One region of the Neobacillus sp. 204 genome, then DNA from elsewhere that is predicted to be linked to it. Evidence: riboswitches for the same ligand, from Rfam matches in the RefSeq annotation. Region 1 holds a riboswitch; each other region holds the start of a gene.
What was found. Region 1 has a riboswitch for lysine ahead of ACJ004_RS29010 (amino acid permease). Riboswitches for the same ligand answer to the same signal wherever they lie in the genome.
Positions count from the first base shown of each region.

Region 2: it holds a riboswitch for lysine, as region 1 does, so the genes downstream of both, dapA (4-hydroxy-tetrahydrodipicolinate synthase) here and ACJ004_RS29010 (amino acid permease) in region 1, are expected to answer to the same signal.
Region 3: it holds a riboswitch for lysine, as region 1 does, so the genes downstream of both, ACJ004_RS19140 (aspartate kinase) here and ACJ004_RS29010 (amino acid permease) in region 1, are expected to answer to the same signal.

Region 1 covers NZ_JBJORY010000027.1:3,172-7,513, reverse strand. Annotated here, with positions in the region: gene ACJ004_RS29025 (nitroreductase family protein) at 1-90, opposite strand, end outside; gene ACJ004_RS29020 (winged helix-turn-helix transcriptional regulator) at 224-580, shown strand; gene ACJ004_RS29015 (YitT family protein) at 627-1,439, opposite strand; lysine riboswitch at 1,645-1,836, shown strand; gene ACJ004_RS29010 (amino acid permease) at 1,942-3,423, shown strand; gene ACJ004_RS29005 (helix-turn-helix domain-containing protein) at 3,514-3,738, opposite strand; gene ACJ004_RS29000 (hypothetical protein) at 3,899-4,072, shown strand; gene asnS (asparagine--tRNA ligase) at 4,133-4,342, opposite strand, start outside.
Region 2 covers NZ_JBJORY010000010.1:169,158-173,499, reverse strand. Annotated here, with positions in the region: gene ACJ004_RS20870 (ribonuclease J) at 1-1,159, opposite strand, end outside; gene dapA (4-hydroxy-tetrahydrodipicolinate synthase) at 1,386-2,273, opposite strand; lysine riboswitch at 2,402-2,582, opposite strand; gene ACJ004_RS20860 (hypothetical protein) at 2,680-2,874, opposite strand; gene ACJ004_RS20855 (MFS transporter) at 2,966-4,180, opposite strand; gene ACJ004_RS20850 (MarR family winged helix-turn-helix transcriptional regulator) at 4,194-4,342, opposite strand, start outside.
Region 3 covers NZ_JBJORY010000009.1:102,133-106,474, reverse strand. Annotated here, with positions in the region: gene ACJ004_RS19155 (electron transfer flavoprotein subunit alpha/FixB family protein) at 1-188, shown strand, start outside; gene trxA (thioredoxin) at 342-656, shown strand; gene uvrC (excinuclease ABC subunit UvrC) at 792-2,564, shown strand; lysine riboswitch at 2,635-2,812, shown strand; gene ACJ004_RS19140 (aspartate kinase) at 2,922-4,139, shown strand; gene ACJ004_RS19135 (YslB family protein) at 4,333-4,342, opposite strand, start outside.

The DNA of each region.
Region 1 (4,342 bases):
TTGAGAAATTTTATATGTTGAATCATATTTTCTAACAGAGCGACGTTCTTTGATCACTTCAGATAAACTTTTCGAAACGGTTGTTTGCATGAGAGAATTCCCCCTAATTAATTTAACTTACTAAAAGTAAGTACAAAAGCATCTTACTATTAGTAAGTACCTTTCGTCAAGAAATTAAACTATGGTATGATAGAACTAGAAAAGTAAAAAAGAGGGATTTTATATGAGTGAACCTAAAAACCAAAATTGTATGACTCAGTCCGCTGAGGAAATTAAGCATATATGTACCAATTTTCATAATGCGATTGAATTTATAGGTAAACGTTGGATGGGTTCTGTTATTTTTTCGCTCCTCGATGGACCGAAGCGCTACCATGAAATTGTTTCCTCGATTCCTGGAATTTCTGATCGACTGTTAACCGAACGGTTGCGAGATTTAGAAAATGAAGGATTGATTGTCAAAAGAGTGATTGCCACATCACCTAAAAAAGTGGAATATGACTTAACCCAAGCGGGTAAGGAGCTTGAAGAGGTGATCCATGTGATGATGAAATGGATAAAAAAGCGAGGGAAATCCTAATTAAACAAAAAGGCTTGCTCTATTTAATAGATGCAAACCTTTTTGTTTACGGACTTGGCCGATGAAACAATCCCATGACTTCAATTGTTTCTGTTATATTAACAAAAGCACATGAATCGACTTCCGTGATTAAGTTTTTAACTTCATTAAGTTCGTATCTAGAAATGACCGTTATTAATACATTCCGCTGGTTATTTGAATATCCGCCAACACCATCCATAACGGTTAAACCTCGATACAAATTTTTCAGTAAATGATGTCTCATCTCTTCGCCTTTATCTGTGATAATCATTAACGTTAATTTAGCATGGTCTGTATAGATTGCATCGACAACTTTACCTGTCACAAAAATGGAAACTAAGGTATAAAGAGCAGAATCCCAATCAAATAAAAATCCGCTGATCAAAATCACAACTGCATTCATGCCTGAAAGTAAAACACCAATTGGGAAATCTCTTTTTCTTGCTACAATCATGCCAATAATATCAAATCCTCCGGTCGATCCAGAACAGCGGAAAACAATTCCAACACCTAAACCGGTTAACGCTCCACCAAAAATAGCTGAGAGAATGGTATCATCTGCAATGGCATAAACGGGAATTAAATAAAGTCCAATTGAGATAATGATCACTGAAAAAATCGAATTTACGATAAATTTTTTCCCTAACATTTTATATCCAATAATTAATAAAGGAAAATTTAGCAGGAAATTTGCTACCCCTGTATTAACCGGTGAGATCATCCCTAATATCATTGAAATTCCGCTTAATCCGCTGCTCAACACTTCATGCGGGATTAAAAAAAGGTTAAAGGCAACCACAATAATTAGAGATCCCAACATCATTCCAACAATCTGCATGGTACAAATCCTCCTAATACAAACAGGCAATTAATTCTATTTAAAAATAATACAGATTCTCTCTCTTAAAGTAAAATAAAAAATTTATTTTAAAAAAATAAATTATCTGTTTATTACGGAATTGATTTTTACATATTGACATTTCTATATGAATCCATATAGTATACTAGTATATTAACTTAATGATACTAAATCCTCATCAAACCGATGAGGTAGAGGTCGCGGTTTTTATTAGTAAAGCGGACGAGATGTGTGAGACATCCCTGACTCCGTTTGAAAGGAAAATCCGCCGAAGTGTGCTTTCATCTCTTCAAAAAGCATGCTGGGGCTGTCTCCTAATAGGAACAGAACTGTCACGATTAGTCCTACCAGCTTATCGTGTTGAGCTATCTTTCGGAAGGTATGATGCGGGGTATTTACAATGCCATCGATTATTCCTCGATGGCATTTTTATATTCCAAACTCCTTCTCGAAAAACAAGAAGAAAAGAGGAGTTAAGATTATGCAAACAGCGAGAGTATTAAAAGAAGCTGAAAACACTAGTGATTTAACTATACAAAGAGATCCATCAGAATTAAAAAGAGGTTTAAAATCTCGTCACCTTACCATGATTTCCCTTGGTGGGACGATTGGAACTGGGCTTTTTCTTGCTAGTGGCGGCGCGATCCATAGCGCAGGACCCGGAGGGGCTATCCTTTCCTATCTAGTTATTGGGATTATGGTTTTCTTTTTGATGCAAGGATTAGCCGAAATGGGTGCCTATATGCCCGTTGCCGGAAGCTTTAGTACGTATGCAACCAAATTTGTCGATCCTTCCCTTGGTTTTGCCTTAGGCTGGAACTATTGGTATAACTGGGCCATAACCATTGCTGCAGAATTAGCTGCGGTAACCATGATCATGAAATTCTGGTTTCCTGATACGCCCTCATTTATTTGGAGCGGCATCTTTTTAGTGATTATGTTTCTCTTAAACTACCTTTCTGTCAAAGGATTTGGAGAAGCAGAATATTGGTTTTCCTTAATTAAAGTGGTAACAGTAATTATTTTTGTTATTACAGGTGCGTTAATGATTTTCGGGATCATGGGTAATGATGCACCCGGCTTCAAAAACTTCACAATTGGTGATGCACCCTTTCACGGCGGCTTTATGTCGATGCTGGGAATCTTTATGGCTGCTGGCTTCTCCTTCCAAGGAACTGAGCTTTTAGGCGTCGCTGCTGGTGAAACAGAAGATCCAAAGAAAGCCATCCCACGTGCAGTTAAGCAGGTGTTCTGGCGTATTTTATTATTTTATATATTAGCTATCTTAGTCATCGGACTTCTTATTCCTTATACAAACGATAATTTAGCAAATGGTGATATTACTGTTAGCCCATTTACTTTGGTTTTACAAAAGGCAGGAATTGCTTTCGCTGCATCAATCATGAATGCTGTTATCTTAACGGCTGTCTTATCGGCAGGGAATTCAGGAATGTACGCCTCCACTCGAATGCTTTGGGATTTGGCCCGTCAAGGTAAAGCCCCAAAGTTCCTTGGTAAATTAAACAAAAAAGGTGTTCCAGTTAATGCTTTAATTGCAACAACCTTAGTGGGAACACTCGCTTTCCTTGCTTCATTCTTTGGAGATGGAACGGTTTATGTCTGGTTATTAAATGCTTCAGGAATGTCTGGCTTTATCGCATGGTTAGGGATTGCTGTCTGTCATTATCGTTTCCGTAAAGCATTTATTGCCCAAGGAAAAGATCTGAACTCACTGCCCTATAAATCAAAATTCTTCCCATTTGGTCCAATTTTCGCCTTTCTAGTTTGCGGAATTGTTGTCCTAGGCCAAAACTATTCTGCCTTCACGGGTGACCAAATAGATTGGAATGGTGTTTTAGTTTCATATATCGGCCTGCCATTATTCCTTATTGTGTGGCTTGGTTATAAATTCACAAAAAAAACAAAGGTTATTCCTTTAGATAAATGTGATTTGAAGAATTAATCTTTTTTAAAATAGCACGCAAAACGCGTGCTATTTTTTTACAGCTTAAACAAAAAACAGACTCATAATCGAGTCTGTTAATTAATGGTGCTATGCTTTTTTCTTCTCAGAAGACCAAACATATAAATCTTCAATACGACAATTCAATTCTTTGGAAATTGTCATCGCAGTATTTAAGTTCATTACTTTCTTTGACAAGTAGTCGTTCAGTTGAGTTTGGGGAATATTTGTATTCCTTTCCAAACTTTCCAAGTCCATGCCGTTTTTAGATAATAAATCCTTGAGGTTACTTTTTTTTGCTTTATAATTTGTCAAAATGACACCTCACTTTTATTAAAGCATAACACATTAAATTTGTTTTTGAAAGGAAGAGCGATTTCCTCTTTCCATCTATGCGCAAATTTCCCATAAGTAAGAAATGAGTTTAGGGATTTTATGATATACTAAATAGGGAATAGGTAAAGGGGTGTTAAATTTGAAAAACTCAAATAATCTATACAAAAACGGACAATCAGTAAACATTATAGAAACGGGTGAAGTCGTCACCATTTTAAAATCACAATATGTCAAAAACATGAAAAGATATTCTTATATCGTTAAGGAACATCCAGAAACCTTCTTTTTCGAAGAAGAATTGAAAAATCTTTAATAAAAAAGGAGAAAGCTGATTTTGCGTATCTAATCAGCCTTCTCCTTTTATTATTTGTCCTTAAAAATCGGCATTTCCTGTTGTTCTTGGGAACGGGATTACGTCTCTAATATTGGTCATTCCAGTGAGGTACATAATTAATCGTTCAAAACCAATACCATAGCCCGAATGCTTCGTACCGCCATATTTTCGTAATTCTAGGTACCACCAGTAATCTTCTTCATTCATACCAAGTTCATTAATTTTACCAGCCAAGATTTCTTCACGCTC
Region 2 (4,342 bases), on a different contig from region 1:
CCACCGACTCGGCTAATAACCGGTGATGATGCAGCATTCGATACTCCCCATGAATAGGAATAAAATAGGTCGGTTTCATCAACGTCAACATGAGCTTTAAGTCTTCTTGATAGCCATGGCCGGAAACATGCATACCCGTTGAACTTCCAGAGCCATAGATCACATTAGCACCTAGTTGATATAAGTTGTCGATGATTCGTGAAACATCCTTTTCATTGCCTGGTATTGGTGAGGCCGCTAAGATAACCGTGTCTCCGGGATAAACGGAGACATCGCGAAAGTTTCCGCTCGCTAAACGAGCAAGGGCAGCCATTGGCTCTCCTTGACTTCCAGTACAAAGGACGACCACCTTTTCTGGAGAAAGTCTATCAACTTCGCGTGGTTCGATGATCATCCCATCTGGAATGGTTAAATAACCACGCTCTATCGCAACTGAGACCACATTTACCATACTCCGGCCAAGGAGTGCGATCTTACGCTTTGCCTTTATTGCAGCAGCAACCACCTGTTGAACACGATTCACATTAGAAGCAAAGGTGGAGATAAAGATTTTCCCGTCAGCTTTCATAAAGGCCTCATCCAAATTGCCACCAATCATTTGCTCGGATGGTGTTAACCCCTTACGCTCTGCGTTGGTACTTTCTGATATTAAGACTAAGACACCTTGCTGACCAATATCGGCCATCTTATGAATATCTGAATGCTGATTATTCACAGGTGTTAAATCAAATTTGAAGTCTCCGGTATGAACCACATTCCCCTCCGGAGTATGAAACACAATGCCGAGACAGTCCGGGATACTGTGACTTACTCTGAAAAAGGAAATAGTCGTTTCTCCAAACTCAAGCTTGGAATTAGTGTCAATCGTCAAGAGCTTCGTGTTACCCTTCAACCGGTGCTCGTCTATTTTTAATTCGATGAGACCCAGTGTAAAACGGGTTGCGTAGATCGGGATGTTCAATTTTCTTAAAATATAAGGGATCCCGCCGATATGATCTTCATGCCCGTGTGTCACAATTAAAGCGCGAATCTTCTCCTGGTTTTCTTCTAGATAGGTAATATCTGGGATAATTAAATCAATTCCTAATAAACTTTCATCAGGAAACTTACCGCCGCAGTCAATGATAAAAAGATCGTCTGCGTATTGAACCACATACATGTTCTTACCGATTTCATTGATGCCGCCTAAAGCGAATATGGATAATTGCTGTTCAGTTGTTTGCAAGTGATAATCCTCCCTATTCCAAGTAAATAAGAATAGTATGCCCTTTAGGACGGACTTTATTGAAAAAGAAGAGTGAAAACTTTTAGCTATATAGACAACAAAAGGCTGCCAACACCCATGCTTATGGTAGTTGGCAGCCTTTGATTAATTAGTAATCACTTTAAATCAACGTTTCGATTTTGGCTGCAGGTAGAACAACTTGCAATGCTTTTTCTTCTTCATGACTTAAAGGGAGCAATGGCAATCGAAGTCCGCCAACTTGTACCCCGCTCATGTTCAAAGCTGATTTGACTGGTGCTGGATTAGGGGCAGCAAATAATGCCTTCATAAGCGGAAGAAGGCGGCGATGGGAAGTAGCTGCTTCTTGGACCCGGCCGTTTTTAAAGTGATTGATCATTTCTTGCATTTCATTCCCAATGACATGGGAAGCAACGGATACAACCCCGGCTCCGCCAATGGCTAAAACCGGCAATGTTAAGCCGTCATCACCACTATAAAGAGTAAAATCACTTGGGGCTTGGCTAATTATAGACGCCATGGCATCCAGGTTGCCGCTTGCTTCTTTTACGGCGACAATATTCTTGATTTGTGACAGGCGAACAATGGTCTCTGCCGCCAGATTGACCACACTTCGTCCAGGGACATTATAAAGCATAATCGGTAATGATGTGGCTTCAGCAATCGCTTTGAAGTGTTGATACATACCTTCTTGGGATGGTTTGTTATAATAAGGAGCAACAAGCATAATCCCATCCACACCTGCTTCCTCAGCCTGCTTTGTTAAACTGATCGAAGCTCGCGTGTTATTTGAGCCAGTGCCAGCAATGACTGGAACTCTTCCTTTAGCGGCACCAACAACAAATTTAAATAGTGCGATTTTTTCATCTGTCGTTAAGGTTGGCGATTCTCCTGTTGTACCAGCAACGACAAGTGCATCCGTCCCATTATCAATTAAATAATCTACTAGTCTTCTTGTTGCGTTAAAATCTACCTCACCATTTTGATCGAATGGCGTAACCATAGCGGTTAAAACTTGGCCAAATTTCATCTTTTCTCACCCTTTTAATAAATTTTTTTAAAAATTTAGAGGTGGGTAAGGCCATTCAAAATTCAACGCAAAAAAGCAACAACGAGGGTTCGCTGTTGCAGTAGAAACATAAAAAAATAAGTTCCCGTGCGTAAGATAGCCCTCCATATAGTTTCCTATATGACAGTTCTGTATTTATTCAATAGCAGAACCAGCTTCATGATAAATGAGAATCATTGAAGCTTCGGCAAATTCCCCTTTTCACAATCATCACTGGATCTCATTATCCTCTTATTGTGTACTAATGGTCTTTGCGCCTCTATCCTCACTTCAAAGTATTGAAGTAAGAAAATATATAATTGATTGTAAATATATCAGAATATTTCTTTTGTTTCAAGGGAAAATGGACCTATATTTGAAATCACCGTCAAATTTCTGCCGTTTCTAAAAGCTGTTTTTCTTTCTCTACCTCTAATGCAGAAACAATATAAGCAAACCCGTTCATAACAAAGTAAATAACATCAGATTGAACCCGTTCCTTTTCACCTAAATAAGTATTTATGATCACACTAAAGGAAAAGAATACGACAAAGGATAATGCAATTTTATTAAAAAGTATCATAGCCACCGGCTCCTTTAATTAGGATTCATATGTTAATCATATTTGCTTGAAACTGGTTTTATGTCTGCCGTCGGAAGGCTGGCTATAGAAATCAATGAGTGCCCGGTGTTGGTTCATTTACCATTGTCCTGCTTGGAAGTTCTTTCTTCCCGTGCAGGAAGTAATAAAGAACAATCGTTGCTAAAGCAACAACACCTAAGATCACATAAAGAGTACTATAGCCTGTTAGTGGAATAATGAATCCAAGGATGTATGGACCGAATCCAAGCCCAGCATCAAGAAAAATAAAGAAGGTTGATGTTGCTAATCCCATCCGATGGGGAGGGGTTACTCTTACGGCGACTGCCTGAGTACTTGATTGCATGTTACCGAAACCAAGGCCGATCAGAACACCGGATGCTAATAAAGTGATGCTGACACTTGCTGAACTAAGTAGAAACAAACCGGCAGCTAAGGCAATAAAGCTAGGATACATAACATAGTTGGCCCCTTTCAGGTCCATTAAGCGGCCGGTAACGGGGCGAGATAACAATACGGCGATGGAATAGACTAAGAAAAAGAAACTTGCTGTACTAACTAGGTCGATTTCTATCGCATAAAAATTAATAAAAGAAAGAACGCTAGAATAACAAAAGGCTACTACTAAAGTAATAACCGCGATTGGAAGTGCTTTTGGCTCAATATAATTTGAAAGCTTAAATCCTTTTGTTTCAGTTGGTTTGGCGGAGACTTCCAATTGTGGCACATTCACGAAGAACGCTGTGATCAAACTAATTACCCCTAATACAAGCGAGAAAATAAAGATCATTTGGAAGTCTGTATGCTGGGTCATGTATAGTCCAATGAAAGGGCCAATTGCTGTAGCCAGTGTGGCACTCATGCTGAAATAGCCAATTCCTTCGGCTTTCCGCGTAGCAGGGATAATCTGGGCCACAATTGTTCCCGTTGCTGTGCCAACCATTCCTGCTGCAATCCCATGAAGTAACCGGGTAATAAGCAAGAAGGTAATCCCGAAATTCACAAAATATAAAAGAAGCGTCAAAATAAAAAAGATGATACCAATGAATAACGTTTTCTTGCGGCCAATTGATTCAATAAATCTGCCAATTAACAACCGGCCAATTAATGATCCGACAATAAAAATCCCTGTTACAAGCCCTGCTTGACTTGTCGACGCATTAAATTCATCTACGGCATAAACGCCGATGATGACAATTAATAAATAAAAGACTAACGTTATGAAAAAATTGACCCCGGAAACAATTGTAAAATCCTTGGTCCAAAGTTTAGCTCTTGGTTGATTCACGTTTTTTAACCCCTTACTTAATAATATTATCTCGAATTTCTCCCATAATCCGGATGGCCTCAAGCTGTTCATGCTCGGTGATTCCTTTTAATATATCCACTTCAAATTGATTAATCGTGACACGAACCTCCGTATATATTTTTCTTCCTAGTTCTGTCAGCT
Region 3 (4,342 bases), on a different contig from region 1:
TTGCCTGTGGAATTTCTGGAGCCATTCAACATTTAGCGGGAATGTCCAACTCAAAGGTAATCGTTGCTATTAACAAAGACCCAGAAGCGAACATCTTCAAGGTAGCCGATTATGGAATCGTGGGCGACTTGTTTGAAGTTGTACCATTACTAACTGAAGAGTTTAAAAAGCTGAAAGTACACTCATAATAAGAAGGGCGAGCGGATGGCCTCCGCTCGTTTTTTTTTAGGATTATACCGAGGATGAATTAGAATTATCGATGAAGCAATTTATTAGCTTGATTTTCCAAACGATGTTATACTTTCGGTAGTAAATCAGTAATTATTAGGAGGGCAATATAAATGGCAATTTCACATTTAACAGATCAAAACTTTTCGACTGAAACAGGTTCAGGCCTTGTTCTTGTAGATTTTTGGGCACCATGGTGCGGACCTTGTAAAATGATTGCTCCAGTTCTTGAAGAACTTGATCTAGAAATGGGCGAAAAAGTAAAAATCACAAAACTTGATGTGGATGATAACCCGCAAACTGCAGCAAACTTCGGTGTTATGAGCATCCCAACGTTATTAGTTATGAAAGACGGCGAAGTCGTAGATAAAGTTGTCGGTTTCCAACCAAAAGATGCATTAGCAAGTGTTTTAGAAAAACACGTGTAAGTATAAAAAACAAACCTTAGCTAGGAATATTCCAGCTGAGGTTTTTCTTTTTTACAAAGACTTCTTTCAATTAGACTAAGTTTCCTTTAAAATTTTATAAGATAAACAAAAATAGACGGGAGGGGAGTGGCCGGAATGAATGAAACAATCAAGCAAAAACTGACGCTGCTGCCAGATCAGCCTGGCTGCTACTTAATGAAAGACCGTCAGGGAACGATTATTTATGTAGGAAAGGCCAAAGTACTAAAGAATCGTGTCCGTTCCTATTTCACGGGGTCTCATGATGGGAAGACGTTAAGACTAGTCAATGAAATTGAGGACTTTGAATATATTGTTACCTCCTCAAATATAGAAGCACTTCTACTGGAACTGAATTTAATTAAAAAATACGATCCCAAATACAATATCATGCTCAAGGATGATAAAACGTATCCGTTTATAAAGCTGACAGCAGAAAGGCATCCGAAACTTATCATCACTAGAAAAGTAAAAAAAGATAAAGGCAAATACTTTGGTCCCTACCCGAATGTGACTGCCGCTAATGAAACCAAAAAGCTTCTTGACCGAATTTATCCGCTCCGCAAATGCTCAACCCTGCCGGATCGAGTCTGTCTATACTACCATTTAGGGCAGTGCCTGGCACCATGTGTGAATGAAATACATGAAGAACAGTACAAACAAATGACGGATGAAATTACTCGTTTTTTAAATGGCGGTTATAAGGAAATTAAGAAAGAACTTAAGGAAAAAATGTCTGCGGCGTCCGAAGAATTAGACTTTGAAAGAGCAAAAGAATATCGTGATAAAATCATTCATATTGAAACTATTATGGAAAAACAAAAAATTACGATGACCGATTTTACCGATCGTGATGTATTTGGCTATGCAGTCGATAAAGGCTGGATGTGTGTCCAAGTCTTTTTTGTCCGCCAAGGAAAATTAATTGAGCGGGACGTTTCCATGTTCCCTGTTTATAATGAGCCAGAGGAGGAAATCTTAACGTTCCTCGGTCAATTTTATTCGAAAGCTAATCACTTTAAGCCAAAGGAAATTCTTATCCAGGATGAAGTCGATTTGAGTTTAGCCGAACAACTCTTAGAAGTAAAAGTGCTCCAGCCGCAACGCGGGCAAAAAAAGGATCTTGTTCAATTGGCTATCAAAAATGCCAAAATTGCCTTGAGTGAAAAGTTTTCATTGATTGAAAAAGATGAAGATCGAACCATAAAGGCGGTCGAGAACCTGGGCGAATTACTGGGAATCTACACACCGCACCGGATCGAAGCCTTTGATAATTCCAACATCCAAGGGACGGACCCTGTATCAGCAATGGTTGTTTTCATTGATGGCAAGGCAAATCATCGTGAATACCGAAAATACAAGATCAAAACCGTTCAGGGACCGGATGATTATGAATCGATGCGGGAAGTAACGAGAAGAAGGTATTCACGTGCCTTAAAAGAGGAACTCCCTCTTCCTGATTTAATTATCATCGATGGTGGTAAAGGGCATGTCGAAGCCGTACGTGACGTTTTGGAAAATGAATTAGGCCTTGATATTCCGCTGTCAGGACTTGTAAAAGATGAAAAACACCGGACTTCACAATTGCTGTACGGCAATCCTTTAGGGATTGTTCCATTAGGGAGAAACAGCCAGGAGTTTTATTTACTGCAAAGGATTCAAGATGAAGTCCATCGCTTTGCGATTACCTTCCATCGCCAGCTTCGAGGTAAAAGTACTTTTCAATCCTTACTTGATGATATTCCGGGAATCGGTGAGAAACGGAAAAAGTTATTGTTAAAACAGTTCGGATCTGTGAAGAAAATGAAAGAAGCAAGTAAAGAGGAAATCATAAATATTGGAATTCCTACGAATGTAGCAGAAGAATTAATCAAAAAACTTCAATCCTAGTGATTGTCAGTAAAAAAAGAACATGCTATAATTAGTGAAAATTTAATTTACTATCACTTTTACGTATTAAAGTGAAGGTAGAGGTGCGAGCTTCAAGAGTAGTGGTTCTGAGAAGGATGAGCTTCTGAGAAGAATCATGAAAGGGGATGTTCGCCGAAGTAAAGAGGGTCTCATTTCTTTCTTTGCTGGTCCCGTATTGAATAAATGCTGGATTGTCAAGACTAATGTCTTGGAGAGCTATCTTACATTGTAGGTGCGAGAATTTTTTTTCGTGTTTTAAGCAATGAGATGCCCTCTCATTGCTTTTTTTATTTGGGGAAAACTAACGTATTCACTTGAAAGAAGGAGAAATCGAACATGGGGATTATTGTACAAAAATTCGGAGGCACGTCCGTTGCTAGTGTAGAAAGAATTTTAAATGTAGCATCATGTGTAAAAGAGGAGATCGATCGAGGCAACAATGTTGTTGTGGTTGTTTCTGCGATGGGTAAATCAACGGATACACTTGTCGGTTTAGCAAAGGAAATTTCTCCGCAGCCTAATAAACGGGAAATGGACATGCTGTTATCAACTGGAGAGCAAGTGACCATTGCGTTATTGTCGATGGCTCTCAACCAGGAAGGACTTGATGCCGTATCCTTTACAGGCTGGCAGGCTGGAATTATGACAGAACCAGTCCACGGAAATGCCCGGATTTCTAATATTAAAACAGCAGCGATTGAAACTCAGCTCGAAGCTGGCAAAGTAGTTATTGTTGCTGGATTCCAGGGAATCACGGTAGATGGTGAAATTACCACACTGGGCCGTGGCGGGTCTGATACAACAGCGGTGGCATTGGCTGCTGCCCTGAAGGCGGATAAATGTGACATTTATACCGATGTAACTGGAGTTTTCACAACAGACCCGAGGTATGTTAAGAGTGCTCGCAAACTATTATCGGTATCATACGATGAAATGCTTGAGTTAGCTAATTTAGGTGCGGGTGTACTTCATCCTCGGGCAGTAGAATTTGCCAAAAACTATCAAGTACGGCTCGAGGTTCGTTCGAGTATGGAGAAAATAGAAGGAACTATCATTGAGGGGGAAGCAGCAATGGAACAAAACTTAGTAGTCCGTGGTGTCGCATTTGAAGACGAAATTACAAAAGTAACAGTATTAGGCTTAGCCAATTCATTAACAAGCCTGTCTACCATCTTTACAACACTTGCTGAAAATCATTTGAATGTGGATATTATTATCCAAAGCACAACAGAGGGTGGCTCTGCAAATTTGTCATTCTCTATTCATACAGATGATCTATTAGAAACTTTAAATGTCCTTGAAGATAATAAATCAGTGCTTAATTATGAGCAGATTGACGCTGAAAACAAATTAGCGAAAGTGTCGATTGTCGGTTCAGGAATGATTTCCAATCCTGGTGTAGCAGCAAGGATGTTTGAGGTACTTGCTGCAAACAACATCCAAATTAAAATGGTCAGCACCTCAGAAATTAAGGTTTCTGCCGTGGTAGAAGAAAAAAATATGTTAAAAGCAGTAGAAGCTTTGCACGAAGCATTCGAACTAGCGAATAAATAGAATAGCGGAAGCGCCTTGTTCAGGGAAAAAAGTAGTTCATTTTTTCCTAGGGGCGACAGGCATAAGACGAGCCGACGTGAAGGTTGCTTTTTAACCTTCATGACGGATTGGCTTATGACCCGAGCCCCTAGGCGCTGGAGCTAGCCAAGAAAAATGGTGTCAGTCACTCACAAGTGCCTGACACCATTTTCGATTAGTTTTTT